2 linked regions of the Arthrobacter globiformis genome follow. The protein of the gene in region 1 interacts with the protein of each later gene in a pairwise test. Links are inferred from orthologs where the notes say so. Each region holds a gene or a part of one and is shown in the gene's direction. Other genes may lie near its edges. The genes, in order: dnaJ and QFZ33_RS19470.

Region 1 (9,212 bases):
AGACGTGCTGCTGGTCTCCGGGAAGACCGGCGTGGGCGTCGAGGCGCTGCTGGATAAGATCGTGCGCGATCTGCCCGCACCCGTCGGCGACCCGGACGCACCTGCCCGGGCCATGATCTTCGACTCCGTCTACGACACGTACCGCGGCGTGGTCACCTACGTCCGTGTGGTGGATGGCATGCTCCACCCGCGTGAGCGCATCCAGATGATGTCCACCAAGGCCAGCCACGAGCTCCTGGAAATCGGCGTCAGCTCCCCGGAGCCGACGCCCTCCAAGGGCCTCGGTGTCGGCGAGGTGGGCTACCTCATCACCGGCGTGAAGGACGTCCGCCAGTCAAAGGTAGGCGACACCGTCACCAATCTCGCCAAGCCCGCGGCGGAGTCGCTAAGCGGCTATGCGGACCCCAAGCCGATGGTGTTCTCCGGCCTCTACCCGCTGGACGGCACCGACTACCCGGTGCTCCGCGACGCCCTGGACAAGCTCAAGCTCAACGATGCAGCCCTGATCTACGAACCGGAAACCTCCGCGGCCCTCGGCTTCGGCTTCCGCGTGGGCTTCCTCGGCCTCCTGCACCTGGAGATCGTCCGTGAGCGCCTCGAACGCGAATTCAACCTGGACCTGATCTCCACGGCGCCGAACGTGGTCTACGAGGTCACGCTCGAGGACAAGAACGTGATCACTGTGACGAACCCCAGCGAGTTCCCCTCCGGGAAGATCAACGAGGTCCGCGAACCCATGGTGGCCGCCACCATCCTGGCCCCCAACGAGTTTGTCGGCGCCATCATGGAGCTGTGCCAGGGCCGCCGGGGCGTCATGCGCGGCATGGACTACCTGTCCGAGGACCGGGTGGAGCTGCGGTACTGGATGCCGCTGGCCGAGATAGTCTTCGACTTCTTCGACCTGCTCAAGTCCAAGACGCGCGGCTACGCCTCGCTGGACTGGAAGGCCGACGGCGAACAGGTCGCCGACCTGGTCAAGGTGGACATCCTGCTCCAGGGCGAACAGGTGGACGCCTTCAGCGCCATCACCCACAAGGACAAGGCCTACGCCTACGGTGTGATGATGACCGGCAAGCTGCGCGAACTCATTCCGCGCCAGCAGTTCGAAGTGCCGATCCAGGCAGCCATCGGGTCCCGGATTATCGCCCGTGAGTCCATTCGCGCCATCCGCAAGGACGTTCTGGCCAAGTGCTACGGCGGCGACATCTCCCGTAAGCGCAAACTGCTGGAAAAGCAGAAGGAAGGCAAGAAGCGGATGAAGATGGTGGGGCGCGTGGAAGTGCCGCAGGAAGCCTTCATCGCAGCACTGACCACCGACGAATCCAAGGACAAGGCCAAGAAGTAGTGATGACCGTGGCCGGAACCTCCGGAGGCCGCACCCATGCCTAGCGTTCTTCCCCTGGGCGACCCCGCGCCGTCGGATGGACTGCTGCCGCAACAGGCGGCAGACGGTGCGCCCGCCCGGGCTTTCGGGCTCTACGTGCACATCCCGTTCTGCGCGGTGCGATGCGGTTACTGCGACTTCAACACTTACACCGCAACTGAGCTCGGAGGCGGAGCATCCCAGGACGCGTACGCCTCCACCGCCATCTCGGAAGTGGACTTTGCCGCGCGGGTCCTTGAGCAGTCGGGCCTGCCCGCCCGCAAGCTCAGTACAGTGTTTTTCGGCGGCGGCACGCCCACGCTCCTGCCCGCCGAGGACCTGGCCAGAATCCTCCGTGCCGCCATCGACACATGGGGGATCGAACCGGGGGCCGAAGTGACCACGGAGGCCAACCCGGACTCCGTCACGCCGGAATCACTGCAGCTGCTTGCCGATGCGGGCTTCACACGGGTCTCCTTCGGCATGCAGTCCGCTGTGCCCCATGTGCTGAAGGTGCTCGACCGCACGCACACGCCGAGCCGTGTTCCGCTCGTGGTGCAGTGGGCGCGCGACGCCGGGCTGGCCGTCAGCCTGGACTTGATCTACGGAACACCGGGGGAGTCCCTCGAGGACTGGCGCTTTTCGCTCGAGACGGCGTTGTCGTACCAGCCGGACCACATCAGCGCCTACGCGCTGATCGTTGAGGACGGCACCAAGCTCGCCGCCCAGATCCGGCGCGGCGAAGTTCCCGGAATTGACGACGACGACCATGCCGACAAATACGAACTCGCCGACCGGATGATCACCGACGCCGGTCTCCACTGGTACGAGGTCAGCAACTGGTCCGCGACGCCGGAGCAGGCGTGCCGCCACAACCTCGCCTACTGGCGCGGGGACGACTGGTGGGGCATCGGCCCGGGCGCGCACTCGCACGTGGGCGGGGTGCGCTGGTGGAACGTCAAGCACCCCGCCGCCTATGCCGGACGGCTGGGCTCAGGCGTCTCGCCGGCGGCAGGACGCGAAACGCTCGACGCCGAAACCCGGGGCGTCGAAAAGGTCATGCTGGAAGCCCGGCTTTCCTCAGGGCTCGAGACCGCTGCCCTGTCGCCATCCGGCAGGAAAGCCGTGGCGGGACTGATCGCCGACGGCCTCGTGGCGCCCGAGGAAGCCTTCAGAGGCCGCCTGGTTCTCACACTGAAGGGCCGCCTGCTGGCCGACGCCGTGGTCCGCAGGATCCTGCCGGACTAGTCCCCAACCGAACCCTAACCTCGCAAGCTCGGGCCGGGCCCTCGCCGAGCGGCTCCACGTCCAGGGGACCCTGCGGCGTGGGCCCACCTTGATCGTGCGCGGTTACTTGATCCAGCGGAGGTTGTACTGGTACCGGTGCGGCTGGCCCTTGTTGACGTGGACACCTGCGGACACTGCGAAGCAGGTCAGCGCAATCCAGATGAGGGTGGCCAGGACGGCGAACAGATTGCCGACGACGGGAAGCAGCACCAGCAGATTGGCCACGAAGGCCGCAATCGTCGGCGGCAGCGTGAAGTTAAGGGCTTCCTTGGACTCCTGCGCGGTGAACGGGCCGCGGTCGCGGAAGATGAGGTAAATCAGCAGCGCCGGAACACAGCCGAGGATGCCGCCGAAGTGCGCCAGGGTGGCCCACTGCCGGTCCTCGCTGGCGGTCAGCGGAAGCGCATTGGCCGGAACGCCATGGTACTGGGGCAGGTCCTGGCCGGACTTTGTGTCCCTGCGGTCGCGAGCGTCTTCTGCCACGGTGTCTTCCTTAAGCTTGCGTTGGTGCGATAGTGCCTTGGCGCCGGGGCCGCGGTGCGGTGGTGCCGTACCAAGGATACCGGGCCGTAGGGGCAATAGCGGGCGGAACGCCGAATAGCGGGGCTGTGGCTACGGAACTGTGAGGAAATCGATGACCTCTTCCACCCGGCCCAGGAGGGCGGGCTCAAGGTCGGCGTAGGTGCGCACGGCGCCGAGAAGTTTTTGCCAGCCGAGGCCGATGTCCTCCTTGGTCTCGTGCGGCCAGCCGAAGGCGGTGAGGATGCCGGTTTTCCAGTCAGTGCCGCGCGGCACCACAGGCCACTGCGGAATGCCCAGTACCGACGGCCGGATCGCCTGCCAGACGTCGACGTACGGGTGGCCTACTATCAGCACGTTTCCGGCGGCGCCGGGGGAGGCCATCACGGCGTCGGCGATTCTGGACTCCTTGGAATCCGGGACCAGGTGGTCCACCAGAACGCCCAGCCTGCGGCCGGGGCCGGGACGGAAGGAGGCAACGGCCGCTGCCAGGTCATCGATGCCGTGCAGGGGCTCGACGACGATCCCCTCCACCCGGAGGTCATCGCCCCAGACTTTTTCCACGAGTTCGGCATCATGCTTGCCTTCAACCCAGATCCGGCTGGCCTTAGCCACCTGGGCGCGCTGCCCTTCCACCCGCACCGAGCCCGACGCCGTCCGTCCAGCCGTGCCCGATCCCGCGGGCTTCGCCTTGGGCGCCGGAGGCATCAGGCGGATCGGCTGGCCGTCCAGGAGGAATCCGAAACCAAGCTTAAAGGACCGGGATTTTCCCCGGCGGTCTTCGAGCGCCACCACGTGCATGCCGCCGGATTTCTCCACCCGAATCACTGCGCCCACCCAGCCGGACTGGACGTCCTCGAGAACCATGCCGCGCTCCACCGGCACCTCGGGCAGGCTGTTCTTGGCAGGCGCTGCGATCTCCTGCGGGCCCCAGGTCTGGTACTGCATTCGTTCACCGCTTTGCACTAGGACGGAGCCGCTCCGGCCGCGGGCATGCCGCCGGGGGACAGTCGCCCGGAATTTCGCCCGGAGCGGTACCAATGCTAACAACGCGGTGACTCATATTAGACTTGTTAGCACTTAGGCATGTCGAGTGCTAACTACAGCGTTTGCGGGCAGGATTAAGCCCGGCGCGGTTACGGCCAAAAGGAGGTGGACTGTGAGCGAACCACGGAAGCTTGAGGTGCTGCGCGCCATCGTGGAGGACTATGTCCATTCCCGCGAACCCGTCGGCTCCAAGGCCCTGGTGGAACGGCACCATCTGGGCGTTTCCAGCGCCACCATCCGCAACGACATGGCGGCACTGGAGGATGAGGGCCTCATCACGGCCCCGCACACCAGTGCAGGCAGGATTCCCACGGACAAGGGTTACCGCTTGTTCGTCGACCAGATCTCGGCGGTCAAGCCGCTCTCCCCGGCGGAGAAGCGTGCCATCCAGACCCTGCTCGAGGGGTCCGAGGACCTCGACGACGTCCTGGACCGGACGGCCCGGCTCCTGTCCCAGCTGACCAACCAGGTCGCCGTCGTGCAGTACCCGCACCTGAGCCGGGCCGTGGTCCGGCACATCGAATTTGTGCTGCTGGCACCGCGGAAGGTGCTGATCGTGCTGATCGCAGACTCCGGCAAGGTTGACCAGCGCGTCGTCGACGCCGGGCAGGACCTGTCAGACGACACTCTTGCCACCCTGCGCACCCGGTTCATGACCGGTGTGGGCGGAACGCCGGTGGCCATCCTGCCCCAGCACCTGGCCTCCGTCGTGGCCGGCTGCACGCCGGCCGAGCGCCCCGTTGCCATGGCCCTCGGCAAGGGGCTGGAGGGCCTGGCGCACAACAGCCGGGAGGACCGGATGGTCCTGGCCGGAACAGCCAACCTGGCGCGGTCCAACGTTGACTTCCCACTCAGCATCGGACCCGTGCTGGAGGCCCTCGAGGAGCAGGTGGTGATGCTGCGGCTCCTGAGCGACATGGCACAGGACCCCCGGGGCGTGGCCGTCAGCATCGGCCGCGAAAACCCCTACGACGGGCTGGCCGAGGCGTCGGTGGTGGCCACCGGCTACGGCCCCGACGCCACCGCCAAGGTGGGCATCCTTGGCCCCACCCGGATGGACTATCCCACCACCATGGCCGCCGTGCGCGCGGTGGCCCGCTACCTTTCGAGGATTCTGGGCCCGTGACCGCACGCGCCGGACATCCTTTGACCACAGGCAGTACAACCAGGAAGAGAAACGAACTTTGAGCAGCCACTACGACGTTCTTGGAGTCTCCGCGGAAGCCACCGGCGAGGAGATCAAAAAGGCCTACCGCAAGCTGGCCCGCTCGCTTCACCCGGACGTAAACCCCGGGGAAGACGCCGCCGAACGGTTCAAGGCCGTCACCCACGCCTACGAGGTGCTGTCCGATCCGCAGAAGCGCAGGGTCTACGACACCACCGGCAACGAGAACGGCACGGACAACGGCTTTGGCGGCGGCGGCTATGCCGGCCAGGGCTTCGCGTTCCAGGACATCTTCGACACCTTCTTCGGCGCCGGCGGCACCTCCGGCCCCGCGTCCCGCGTCCGCCGCGGCCAAGACGCGCTCATCAGCGTGCGGATCGACCTGCGCGATGCCGTCTTCGGCGTCAACAAGAAGCTGGAAGTGGACACGGCCGTCACCTGCCCCACCTGCGAAGGGTCCTGCTGCCGCGAGGGCAGCCACCCGGAACGCTGCGACATCTGCGGCGGCAGCGGCCAGGTGCAGCGGGCGGTCCGTTCCATCCTCGGCCAGGTCATGACCGCCGCCCCCTGCGGCTCGTGCGAGGGCTTCGGCACCGTCATCAAGGACCCCTGCAACGAGTGCAGCGGCCAGGGCCGCATCCGCAGCCGCCGCTCCCTGACCATCAAGGTCCCGGCCGGTGTGGCCACCGGAACGCGGATCCAGCTCTCCGGCCAGGGCGAGGCCGGCCCAGCGGGCGGGCCGTCCGGCGACCTCTACGTGGAAATCCGCGTCAACAACGACCCCACGTATGTCCGCGAGGGCGACGATCTCCACGCGACACTGAACATTCCCATGACCGCCGCTGCCCTCGGCACGGAGCTGAGCCTGGAAACCTTCGACGGCAAGCAGGAGATCGACGTCAAGGCGGGCACGCAGTCCGGCGAGATCATCACCCTCCGCGGCCTCGGCGTCACCCACCTGCGCGGCTACGGCCGCGGCGACCTCAAGGTCCATCTGCAGGTGGAAACGCCGTCCAGGCTCGACCCGGCCCAGGAGGATTTGCTCCGGCAGCTGGCCAAGCTCCGCGGCGAGCAGTTCTCCGAGGGAAAGCTCGCGGCCGGCGGTGGCGTCTTCGCCAAGTTGCGGGACCGCCTCGGTAACCTGTAGCGGTGAGCAACCCCGTCTTCTTCACCCCGGCCGGCGCGCTGGACAGCACTGTTCCCGGTTCGCTGTTCGTCCTGGACGGTGCCGAGGCCCGGCACGCGGTCACCGTGAAGCGCCTGGCAGTGGGCGAGCAGGTTGACATAGCCGACGGCGCCGGCAAACGCATCACGGGAACCGTGACGGAAGCTGCCCCCGCCGAGCTGACGGTTCAATGCACCTCCGTCAGTGTGGAACCGCGGCCGGACATCCGCCTCGTTCTCGTGCAGGCCCTCGCCAAGGGTGACCGGGACGAGTTGGCGATCGAAACCGCCACCGAGCTGGGCATCGACGCGGTGATTCCATGGCAGTCGGAACGCTCCATCGTCCGCTGGAAGGGTGACCGGGCGGCCAAGGCGCACGGCAAATGGCAGTCGGCCGTCACGGCCGCCGCCAAGCAGGCGCGCCGCGCCTGGATCCCCGAGGTGAGGCCCGCCGTCGACACCCAGGCGCTGGCCAAGGAAGTGGCGGACGCCGGCCTTGCCGTGATCCTGCACGAAGACGCGGTGACGCCGCTGCGGCGGGTCCTGGGCAAGTGGTCGGAGGAGCGCCAGGATGCGTCGGACCCCAGCGAGGTCCTCCTCATCGTTGGTCCCGAAGGAGGCATCAGCCCCCGCGAGGTCACCCGGTTGTGCAGCGCCGGGGCTATTACGGCACTGCTGGGACCGCACGTCCTGCGGTCATCGACGGCGGGACCGGCCGGCGTCGTGGTTGCCAGCGACGTCTTGGGCCGCTGGTAAGTCCAGGCTGCTGGTAAGTCCAGGCCGCTGGGAACTTCAGCCAGCGAACGCTTCGCTGAGGGGGCCGCTAGCGAACCGTGAACCCCCGTGAGTCCACGTTGAGTTCGTCCTCGGGCTTACCCGGGCCGATCTGGGAGACGCGCACCTCGTAGTTGCCGGGCGCGAGGTTGACCGTGATGCCGAAGACCCCGGAGGCGGCGGGATCCGCTGCGGCCGTGGCTTCCCCGGTCAGATAGCTTTCCTTGTCGCCGTTGTCCTGGACCTTAAGGATGCGCCAGTGGAGTTTGCCGTTGGGGACGGTGCTTCGTCCGGCGATTTTGACCCGTCCGTCGCCGACTTCGGTGCCCTGCTGCGGATCGATGATCCACACCGGTGCCACCATTCCGGCGCTGCGTGACGTGGGGGCACCGAGCTTCACGTGCTTGAACGCCATGTAATCGGTGTGCCCGTCCACCAGGATCACCACCTCGATCTGCTGGCCGGAGTCGATCAGGCCCGAGCTGGCCCCGGCGGCTGTCGCAGTGTAGACCAGCTGCTGGATGGCCCGCTGGGCCATGTCTGCGTCGAGGTTGCTGTTGAAGGCATCCGCGGAAACGTCCACGGTAATGACATTGGTGCCCGAGATCGACGTCGCCAGGTTCTTGGGGTTCTGCCACGGCGTGAAGAAGTCCGGATCCAGCGGCGTCTCCGACATCATGGCCCGCAGGGCCCGCGTGATCGGGTTCTCATCGTCCGGCACGTCGCGGAACTCGCGGTACAGGAAGACGTTGCTGTTGCTCCGCCCAATCCAGTAAACGGGCGCCTTGTTCGAGGACTGCGTCGTTTCCAGCGGCGCGCTGGTAGTGGGAACGCCGTCCGTGCCGGCGGCCCGGCGCGACGAGGAGGTCGGAGAGTTGGCCGATGTCACAGCAGGATCGGGATCGGCAATGCATCCGGAGAGCAGCAAGGCAGCCGGAAGCAGCGCCGAGAGCACTACGGAGCGAATCCGCGGTGCTTTCCGGCCCGGAGTTCCTGGCTGACTGATGCTGGCGATCCCTTCGAATGAGCAGTTGCTTGCGGGCACGCCCGACCGTTGCCGGCGGGCTCCTTTTCCAGCATTACACGAGACTTTGGGCCACACCGTGCCTTTCGGGGCAGGCGGCCGAACTGCAACGGGAACGATATGAGGCCGATACAAAGTTGATATCTAATTGCGGGAACGCGTTACAGAAATGCGGTCGCGTGACCTTCCCGGACGGCAGGCAGGGGCGAGCGCTGGCGTAAGATGTAAAGACACAAACGAGTTATTTTCCGAACTGGAGGGAACTTAAGGCCCCAGGCCGTCACCATGACTGAATCAGCAAACGGAAAGCGCCGCCTCAATACGGGGGACCGCACCACGGGCGAATTCCCCCATAGTCTCCCCGGTGTCCGGACGGAGGTGGTCATCTTCGATAACTCTGATCAGATGGTGCAGTCGCTGGGCAGCCACGACGAGGCCCTCCGGTTCATCGAAGACCAGTTCCCGGCCGTCAGTTTCCACGTCCGCGGCAACGAACTCTCCATCAACGGACCCGCGGCCGATGTTCCGCGGATCATGCGCCTGCTCCACGAGGTCCGGGGGCTCGTCGCCCGCGGCACCGTGATTACGCCCGCAGTCCTCCAGCAACTGGTCTCGCTGCTCCGCAGCCAGTCCCTGCAGAACCCGGTCGAGGTGCTGACCCACGACATCCTGTCCAGCCGCGGCAAGACCATCCGGCCCAAGACACTGAACCAGAAGAACTACGTGGACGCCATCGACGCGAACACGGTGATCTTCGGGATCGGTCCCGCCGGCACCGGCAAGACCTACCTGGCGGTGGCCAAGGCAGTGCAGGCCCTGCAGCAGAAGGAAGTCAGCCGGATCATCCTCACCCGTCCCGCCGTTGAAGC
Region 2 (9,533 bases), 910 kb from region 1 along the record:
GGATCAAGCTGACACCCCTGGTCTTCGGCCTGTATTTCCTGGTGCGCAAGGACTGGCGCGGACTGCTGAACATGTGCGCCGGCTTCGCCTTCACCGTGCTGCTGGGCTGGCTGCTCCGCCCGGCCGAATCCCTCAGCTTCTGGCTGGAGATCCTTCCCGACACGTCCCGGATCGGCGGCGCAGGCTACGTGGACAACCTCTCCATCAAGGGTGCGCTGCTCCACTTCGGGGTTCCGGCGAACGCAGTGAACGTGCCGTGGCTGCTCCTGAGCCTGCTCGTGGTGGGTCTGGGCGCCGCACTCATCAGGACCGCCAGCAGCCAGGGCGCCAGGGTGGTGGCCATTTCCGCCACGGCTCTCACCATGCTCCTGATCAGCCCCGTCTCGTGGTCGCACCACTGGGTCTGGATGGCCGCGGTGCTTCCGGCGTTCGCCTGGACCCTGCGCCAAACTCCCCAGCGGTACCGGCTGCAGCGCGGGGTGATGGGCGCCGTCCTGGGCGTGTCCACCATTGTGTTCCTGTTCTCGCCGAAAACCATCGGCACGGCCCTCGGCGCCGAAAACCTTGACCTCCAGACGCCGGTCCTGTGGATCATGGCATCCAGCACCGGAGTTTTCTGCGCGCTGGCCATCATGGCGTGCTGGCTCGTGGTCCTTCGGCGAGACGCCGTGGCGGAGCTGCCGGAATGAGCACCGCACTGGTGACCGGCGTCGGTCGGCTCGCCGGAATCGGCGCAGGGATTGCCCGCCAGCTGGCCGCCGACGGCTGGGACCTGGTGCTGACCTACTGGCAGGACTACGACGCCCGCATGCCCTGGGGCATCCAGCCGGACGACGTCGGCCGGCTCGCCGCCGAACTGGCGGCCATCGGCTCCAAGGTGGTAGCCCTGCCCGCCAACTTTCAGGACCCGGGCGCCGTCGACCGGCTGATGGCGGACGTGGCCGCGCAGGCAGGAACCCTGCACGGAATGGTCCTCAGTCACGCCGAATCCGTCGACTCGGGCATCCTGGACACCACCCTCGAAAGCTTCGAACGGCACTTTGCCGTGAACACCAGGGCCAGCTGGCAGCTGATTCGCGCCTTCGCGCAGCAGGCAGCGGACGACGGCGGCGCGATCGTCGCGCTGACCAGCGACCACACAGCGTTCAATCTGCCGTACGGTGCGTCTAAAGGTGCGCTGGACCGGATCGTGATCGCCTCCGCGCGTGAACTTGGGCCGCTCGGCATCAGCGCCAATGTGCTCAATCCCGGGCCCGTGGACACCGGCTGGATGGATGACCAGACCCGCGAAGCGCTGGTCCGGCACCAGCCGGGCGGCCGCCTGGGCACCCCCGCCGACGTGGCGGGAACCGCGGCTTTCCTGCTGTCCCCGGCAGGCCGCTGGGTTTCCGGTCAGCTCATTAAGGCCGACGGAGGGTTCTCGGCCTGACGCTGTCGGCCCTCCTTCGACGATGTTCCTGTAGGCGCCAAATCGAACATGGCTAGGGCACACCTTGGTCGAGGTGAGTGAGGGTCACGGACGCCGTCGGCCTCGTCAGCGGTGTGGGTGCGGGGAGCGACTACAACTGCCGAGCTAGGGAGGTGGTGGGGGCGGGTCTGCAGAACGCTCGGCACGCCATGGGATGCGCCATTCTGCAGCTTCCCAGCCATCCATGATGTAGAGCCGCTCGTGAGCAACCCGGTCGCCCCTGAACTCCATCAGACTGACGGTATACATCCATGGTGCGCCGTCGTAGCTGATCAGGTTCTCTACAACCACCAAGTTGGCACGATGAGTTATTCGTCGAGTGTGGAACTTGAGCCTCGCCGGGTACTGCCGTCGCCATTCGCGGAAGTTCTCGACGCCTTCGAACCGTTCGCCCGACAGAGGGAACTCAAGCACAGCGTCGTCGTGGTAGATCTCGTGGGAGACGTCCTCCTCCTTGCTGGAGTACTCCCAGTGACGCCGCAACGCCTGCAGGAGGTCCGCCTCATCGAGCATCGCTAACCTCCTCGGGCCGGAAACCAATGTTAACTTCGGGTTCCTTGCACTGGCAATGGGTGGCGGGTCGAACTCCATGCGACAACGCCTGTTGGTGGAGACCTCAGTCACGGCAGCCGTACACTGTCTGTGAGGGGAGGCGGTCATGGTGGGCCCACTTCTCGAGACCAAGTTCCACGTCCCTAGGCGGCGACCCGGCCTGACCACGCGTCCGAGGTTGCTCGAGGGCCTGAACCGTGGAGCCGATTCCGCGCTGACGCTCGTGTCGGCTCCGGCCGGGTTCGGTAAGACGACGCTGCTGACTGAGTGGCTGGCAACTGTTTCTGCTGATGGGCGGTCGGCGGCGTGGCTCTCGCTCGACAAGCGTGACAACGATTCCGCGCTGTTTTGGACGTACTTCGTCACGGCGCTGGAGAGGGTGACCAACGGCGCCGGTGCGGCTGCGCTCTCGCTCCTGCAGTCGGTGCAGCCTCCAATCGAAGCGCTCCTCGCCACTCTTCTCAATGACCTCCATGCTGTTTCGAACAATGTCGTCCTGGTTCTCGATGACTATCACGTCATTGACGCGCGTGACATACAGGACGGGATCGCTTTCCTGCTGGAGCATCTGCCGCCGCAGGTGCACCTGGTGATTGCCGGCCGGGCTGACCCGGTGTTGCCGCTGGCGCGGTTGCGGGCCCGGGGAGAGCTCGTCGAGATTCGTGCCGCTGATCTGCGATTCACTACGGACGAGGCGGCGGAGTATCTCAACGGCATCCTGGGTACAGCGTTGCCGGCCCGGGATGTGGCAGTGCTGGAGGGGCGCACCGAGGGGGTGGATCGCGGCGCTCCAGCTCGCTGTGCTTTCAATGCAGGGCCGGGAAGACATCGCCGCGTTCATCGCGGGCTTTGCCGGGAACGACCGATACATCGTGGACTATTTGGTCGAGGAGGTTCTGCAGCGTCAACCGGAGGATGTTCAACACTTCCTGCTCCAGACTTCCGTCCTTGACCGGCTTACCGGCCCTCTGTGCGATGCCGTTACGGGACAGGACAATGGCAAGCTCAGGCTGGCGGCGTTGGAGCGGGCGAACTTGTTTCTGGTTCCCTTGGATGACCGCCGTGAGTGGTATCGCTATCACCAGCTTTTTGCGGATGTTCTGCAGGCGCGCTTGGTGGAGGAGCGCGGCGACGAGGTCCCGGATCTGCATCGGCGGGCGAGCATTTGGTACGAACAGAACGGTGAGGCGTTCGATGCCATCCGCCATGCCTTGGCTGGGGAGGATTTCGAACGGGCGGCGGACCTTGTCGAGCTGGCGGTTCCCGACATTCGGCGGAACCGGCAGGAGGCCGTGCTGCGCGCCTGGTTGAAAGTTCTCCCCGACGATGTGGTCCGTGTGAGGCCGGTGCTCGGGGTGGGGCTGGTCGGCGCGTTGGTTGTGACTGGCGACGTGGAGGGAGTCGAGGCCCGGCTGCGGGACGTGGAACGGTGGCTGGATCCACCGACGGGTATGAGTAAGGCAATCCACGGCCGATCAACGGAAATGGTCGTAGCCGACGATGAAGAATTTCGCCGCCTTCCCGAAACGATTGAAGTCTATCGGGCCGCGCTGGCTCTTGGCCGGGGCGATGGATCCGGTACGGTGAGTCACGCCCAGCGTGCACTTGATCTTGCACCTGAGGACGACCATCTCGGCCGTGCCGCGGCGTGTGGTCTGCTGGGACTCGCCTATTGGGGGGACGGGGAGCTCGAGGCAGCCCATCGGGCCTATGCCCAATGCATGTCCGGCCTGCACCGTGCCGGGCACCTCGCGGACACCTTCGGGTGCGCGATCGCCTTGGCGGACATACGCCTTGCGCAGGGGCGTCTCAGCGATGCCATGCGCACCTACGAACAGGCCCTGGAGCGTGCTTCCGGGAAGCGCGGATCGGTTCTGCGGGGGACAGCGGACATGCATGTGGGGATGAGTGGGGTCTGCCGGGAGCGCGGCGACCTGCAGGAAGCCACCCGGCTCCTGCTGCGCAGCCAGGAGTTGGGTCCCGTTGGTGAGCTGCCTCAAAACCTGTATCGCTGGCGGGTTGCCATGGCGCGGATCCTTGAGGCAGAAGGCGATTTAGCCGGTGCACTCGACCTCCTGGCTGAGGCGGAGCGGCTCTATACGGGCGATTACTTCCCCAACATACGTCCGGTGCCGGCTTTGAAGGCCCGGATCCTGGTGGCGCAAGGGAGGTTGGGTGAAGCGCTCGGCTGGGTGCGGGAGCGAGCTCTGTCGGCTGAAGATGACCTGAGCTACTTTCGGGAGTTCGAGCACATCACTCTTGCCAGGGTGCTCCTGGCCAGGTCCGCGAACGAGCGCTCAGCCTCCTCCCTCCAGGAGGCCATCCGGCTGCTGGGTCGCCTGCTGCGAGCGGCAGAGGATGGCGGAAGAACGGGAAGCGTCATCGAGATCCTCGTGCTTCAGGCGCTCGCCGACCAGACGCGGGGTGACATCCCCGCGGCGCTTGCCTCACTGCATCGAGCAGTGGCGCTGGCGGAGCCGGAGGGCTACGTTCGCATCTTCGCTGATGAGGGCGCACCGATGGGTTCCCTGCTGAGAGCGGCTGTGAAACAACGGATGGCCCCGGGCCACCTCCGCCGGCTCGTGGCGGCCATGAACAACACCGAGGACACCGCGCCCGTCAGGCAGGGTCTGATCGCGCCCCTGAGTGAACGCGAGCTAGACGTTCTCCGGCTGCTAGTAACGGACCTCGACGGCCCAGACATCGCTCGCGTGCTCATGGTGTCCTTGAACACGGTGCGCACGCACACCAGTCACATCTACGCCAAGCTCGGCGTGAACAACCGTCGGGCAGCAGTCCGTCAGGCCCAGGAACTCGACCTGTTCTCCCGAGCCAGCGACCGCTACTAGCCCAAGCCGATGCCGCGGACGGCCGGGAAACGCCGCCAAAGGCCTGTGAATTAATCACCACGCTAATCACCACATGTGATGAGGCGCGGTCATTAGGTCTCCTTCTACTGTTCGATCAGGACAACGAACAGACGCAGCGCCAGCCGAGGTCCATCCGGCCGGATAAAGCAACAGGAGGGCACGTGAGCGACGTACCGGTCGGCCATCACCACGACTCCGGATGGTACGAGATCCGCCTCGAAGGCCACCTGGATTCCCGGTGGGCTGCCTGGTTCGATGCGCCGAGCCTGACGAACGCGAGCGACGGCACCACAGTCATCCAGAGTCAGGTGGCAGACCAGGCCGCGCTGCATGGTCTGCTCCAGAAAGTCCGCGACATCGGCCTGCCCCTGCTATCTGTAACTCAGGTTGAACCGACAAGCCCCACTCCACCACAGAACCCCAAACCTCATACTCCACCGGCGTCCACGAAGGAGAACCACGCCATGACCAGCATCCGACCAGAAGCAGCAACGAAACGAGTCCCGATGGACTCTCCAAGGAAGACCGCGCTGGCCGCGGGCGTGCTCTACCTGATCACCTTTAGCTCAATCCCGACACTCGCCCTCTATGGTCCGGTGCGAACGGACCCAAACTACATCACCGGCCCCGGCCCGGACACCGCCACGCTCTGGGGCGGAGCCCTGGAAATGGTCGTAGCCCTTGCCTGCATCGGAACCGCGGTCGCACTGTACCCGGTCGTTAAGAGGCAAAACGAAGCGGTCGCGCTCGGCTTCGTCGGCGCACGTGTCCTAGAAGCCGCCGCCATTGTCACCGGCGTCGTTTGCCTTCTATCGGTCGTGACCCTGCGGCAGGCCGGAGCCGGAGCAGACGCTTTGCCCACGGGCCAGGCGCTAGCTGCCATGTATGGCTGGACGTTCCTCCTCGGACAAACCCTCATGCCGGCCGTGAACGCCCTGCTTCTGGGTTCCCTTTTGTACAGGTCCCGTCTGGTGCCCCGGGTTTTTCCGCTGCTGGGACTCATCGGCGCCCCGTTGCTCCTCGCTTCCACCACGGCAACCTATTTCGGCATCAACGACACGCTCTCCGTATGGTCGGTGCTCGCAACTGCCCCGATCGCGCTTTGGGAGTTTTCGCTGGGCGTTTGGCTGGTCACCAAAGGCTTCAGCCCCAGTCCCATCACGAAAGGAATGACGGCTGCCGTCTCAGCACCCACCCCTAGAGACATCCGCGCCTAAATCACCGCACACCGGCATCCTGAAATTCCAAACACACCCACTGCACCCTCGCGAAAGATGAACGCCATGCTCACGCTCGCCAGCCCATCCCTGGACAACCAATCCCCTACCTTGTTTCCGGCCCGCCTCGCAGCAGTTACGGGCCTGGCCGCAGCCGCCGTCTTGTTCGTCAATGCGGCCAAGCGTGCCGAACTGATTCCGGTCAGCTCAGCGACGCAGCTAGCTGCGCCCCTGGCACAGGCACTCGCGATCATCCTGGTCGTCGGCCTCGCCCGGGTTGCCCTGCGCCGATCATCAAAGTTTTCCTCGGTCGCCCTCGCGCTGAATGTCATTGGGCTCAGCGCCGCGACCGGCGCGGAATGGGTGATCAACCTGGTGTTTGTCCGACTCGATCCCTCCCAGATCGCTGCGTTGCGGGGTGGTCCGCTCGGAACAGCCTTTGTGGCAGCCTCCATGATCTTCCTGCTCGGATCAATCCTGTACTGTTTGGCGCTGCTGCGGGACGGCAACGCACCCCGGATCCCAACAATCGCCTACGCCATCGCTGCCGTTCCAATCGCGCTGCGCAACCTCGTCCCGGAGCTCGCACTCGATACAGCCCTCGCGCTATTGGGCGCCTCAGTCATCTGGCTCGCCCTCTGGATGCTCAGGAGCCGCCCAGCAGAGGCAGCTTCCCGGACGATCGGGCGCCCACATGAGGGACCAGCTCGCGACCCCGGAAACCGCGATGACTTAAAGGAAGAACCACGGTGGTGAGTTCGGAAGCATGCGCGCCTTCGCCGGTGCGTTTGTTCACGTAGGCCTTGGTCCGCCGGCACGCCCGGCACGTAGTCAGTGGTCCGGCCGCCACGGCGTCAGCCGAGGCAGCCAGCGCGGAACGTTCTTTCGGTACTCCTCATACTCAGCCCCGAACTTGCGCGCGAGCGCGGGCTCCTCGTAGAACCTGACGAAGGCCGCGACCGGCACCGCCGCCAGCGCGGCGTAGCCGAACAGTTTCGGCTGGCCCAGCAGCAGGCCCTGGCCAACCACGGCAGCGGCAATGGACACGTACATGGGATTCCGGACATGGCGGTACAGCCCGCTGACCACCAGATGCTTCGGCGGCGCGAACGGGGCCGGCGTTCCGACGCCCTCGGTGGCGAACCGCACGAACGAGTTTGCAATCACAGACGCGCCCGCGCCCACTAGGAGGGTGCCGGCCACCTGGGCCACGGCACCGCCGGGTACCGGATGCTGCACCTCCCAACGGGTCAGCAGCCACGGGACCAGGCCGGCGACCGCCCCCGGAGCCAAAGCGAACACCGCTGTGCCAACGGCCGCCCGTTTCCTCTCACGGCTCGTGTCTGGCGGGTGCGTCATGTTCCCTACTCTGGACCGCGATTTGGGCGACGGCAAGGGGCGGCCGCCGCTGGTTGAGCTTGGGCACTCCCGCTGGTTGAGCTTGGGCACTCCCGCTGGTTGAGCTTGTCGAAACCGGGTTTCGGCGCTCGACTAGCCGGGTTTCGACAAGCTCAACCAGCGGTCACAACAGTCTCAGCCAGTCTCTCAGCGGAACGCCGGGAGCCCCGTGATGTGCTGGCCCAGAATGAGTGTGTGCACCTCGTCCGTTCCTTCGTAAGTGCGCACCGATTCGAGGTTGGCGGCGTGCCGCAGAGGCGAATAGTCGAGCGTGATGCCGTTGCCGCCCAGGATGGTCCGGGCTTCCCGCGCCACCTTGATGGCCTCGCGGACGTTGTTCAGCTTGGCCAGCGAGATCTGTTCGGGCCGGAGCCGCCCGGAATCCTTGAGCCGGCCCAGGTGCAGGGCTAGCATGGTGCCCTTCTGGATCTCGAGGAGCATGTTCACGAGCTTCTCCTGCGTCAGCTGGTAGCCGGCCAGCGGCTTGCCGAACTGCAGGCGCTCCATCGAATACCGCAGCGCCGCCTCATAGGAGTCCCTGGCTGCGCCCATGGCACCCCAGGCGATGCCGTATCGGGCCTCGTTGAGGCAGCTGAACGGGCCACTCAGTCCCAGGGCGCCCGGCAACTGCGCCTCCGGACCCAGCCGGACGCCGTCGAACGCCACATCGCACTGGATCGAGGCGCGCATGGACAGTTTCCGCCCGATTGGCGTGGCCGTGACGCCGGCCGTGCCGGCGGGCACGAGGAAGCCGCGGACGCCGTCGTCGGTTTTCGCCCAGACCACCAGTATGTCGGCCACGGAGGCAAGCCCGATCCACCGCTTGGCGCCGTCCAGGACCCAGCCGGCGTCCTCGCCGGACCCGTCCCGCCGCGCAGTAGTGGTCATCGACGACGGGTCCGAGCCCGCCGTCGGCTCGGTCAGTGCGAAACAGCCGATCACCTCGCCGGCGGCCATCCGGGGGAGCCACTCCTGTTTCTGGTCCTCCGAGCCCCATTTGTGGATGGCGCTCATCGCCAGCGACCCCTGGACCGAGACGAACGTCCGGATTCCGGAATCGCCGGCCTCCAGCTCCATGGCGGCCAGGCCGTACTCGACGGCGGACCGGCCGGGGCAGCCGTAGCCCTCCAGATGCATGCCCAGGAGGCCCAGCTCGCCCAGTTGAGCGGGCAGGTGCAGGGGGAAGACACCCTGCTCGTACCAGTCCGCGATGTCGGGCCGGATCTGCTGGTCGGTGAAGTCCCTGATCCGCTGCCGGAGGGCCAGTTCATCGGAGGACAGCAGGGAGTCCAGCGCCAGCACATCCGAAGGGTCCGGGAGCCCGTACTCGGCCGGGGCTTCCACAGGATCAAGGGCGTCATTGCTCATTGCAGCATCCTACGTGTCGCAGGATCCCGTGCCGCGGTCTACCGGTCCGCAGGAACCCGCGTCCCGCCCATGAAGTATCCGCGGGTTGACGGCAGGAACCGGCAGACCGCGGCCAGCACCAAGCCCAAGGCCAGCAGCACCACGCCGCTGACAAAGGCCCCGCCCACGCCGAATATCTGCGTGTTCCCGTAGGCCGGATCCCACATCTGCGCCGCAGAGATAAAGAACGCCGCGGTCAGCAGCAGGGCCCCGAGCAGCGGAAGGATGCCGCGGAACCACAGGTTGCGGCCCGATGCCCGGAGAGTGTCCCGGAAGTACCAGGCGCAGGCAAAGCCGGTGAGGGCGTAGTAGAAAGCGATGAACAAGCTGATGGAGCTGATGGAATCGGACAGCAGGTTCTCGCTGAGGAAACTCATGGCCACGTAATACACGACCGCGGCCGCGCCCATCACCTGAGTGGAGAAGCCGGGGGTTTGGTTCCGCTCGTGGACCTCCCCGAACTTCGGCGGCAGGGCCCGGTGTACACCCATGGACAGGGTGCCGCGGGCGGTGGGCAGAATGGTTGTCTGGGTGGAGGACAGCACGGACGCGAGCACTGCCACCACAATCAGCCAGCCCCAAGGACCCAGCACCACGTCCTTCATCGCAAGGAACACGTCG

Evidence for each region.
Region 2: the proteins of dnaJ (region 1) and QFZ33_RS19470 interact in binary tests that used the Escherichia coli proteins (3 or more experiments, as listed by UniProt). The link is inferred for Arthrobacter globiformis from one-to-one orthologs.

What each region holds. Positions count from the first base shown.
Region 1 is NZ_JAUSXI010000001.1:3,270,609-3,279,820, reverse strand. The notes cover bases 4,491-7,464. They hold dnaJ (molecular chaperone DnaJ), read left to right. Parts: upstream 4,491-5,400; coding sequence 5,401-6,528; downstream 6,529-7,464. Other genes in these bases: QFZ33_RS15015 (GerMN domain-containing protein), read right to left, coding at 7,369-7,464; QFZ33_RS15020 (16S rRNA (uracil(1498)-N(3))-methyltransferase), read left to right, coding at 6,531-7,301; hrcA (heat-inducible transcriptional repressor HrcA), read left to right, coding at 4,491-5,342. Also shown: lepA (translation elongation factor 4), read left to right, coding at 1-1,345; radical SAM family heme chaperone HemW, read left to right, coding at 1,382-2,611; QFZ33_RS15040 (DUF4870 domain-containing protein), read right to left, coding at 2,714-3,133; QFZ33_RS15035 (DUF3097 domain-containing protein), read right to left, coding at 3,263-4,117; more of hrcA, read left to right, coding at 4,329-4,490; more of QFZ33_RS15015, read right to left, coding at 7,465-8,286; QFZ33_RS15010 (PhoH family protein), read left to right, coding at 8,629-9,212.
Region 2 is NZ_JAUSXI010000001.1:4,175,258-4,184,790, reverse strand. What follows is about bases 2,382-5,380. They hold QFZ33_RS19470 (LuxR C-terminal-related transcriptional regulator), read left to right. Parts: upstream 2,382-2,892; coding sequence 2,893-4,869; downstream 4,870-5,380. Other genes in these bases: QFZ33_RS19465 (DUF4386 domain-containing protein), read left to right, coding at 5,052-5,380; QFZ33_RS19475 (AAA family ATPase), read left to right, coding at 2,382-2,972. Also shown: QFZ33_RS19490 (glycosyltransferase 87 family protein), read left to right, coding at 1-689; QFZ33_RS19485 (SDR family oxidoreductase), read left to right, coding at 686-1,429; QFZ33_RS19480 (nuclear transport factor 2 family protein), read right to left, coding at 1,574-2,059; more of QFZ33_RS19475, read left to right, coding at 2,199-2,381; more of QFZ33_RS19465, read left to right, coding at 5,381-6,107; QFZ33_RS19460 (hypothetical protein), read left to right, coding at 6,165-6,863; QFZ33_RS19455 (methyltransferase family protein), read right to left, coding at 6,939-7,466; QFZ33_RS19450 (acyl-CoA dehydrogenase family protein), read right to left, coding at 7,653-8,873; QFZ33_RS19445 (APC family permease), read right to left, coding at 8,912-9,533. UniProt on the Escherichia coli protein: Positively regulates the transcription of the maltose regulon whose gene products are responsible for uptake and catabolism of malto-oligosaccharides.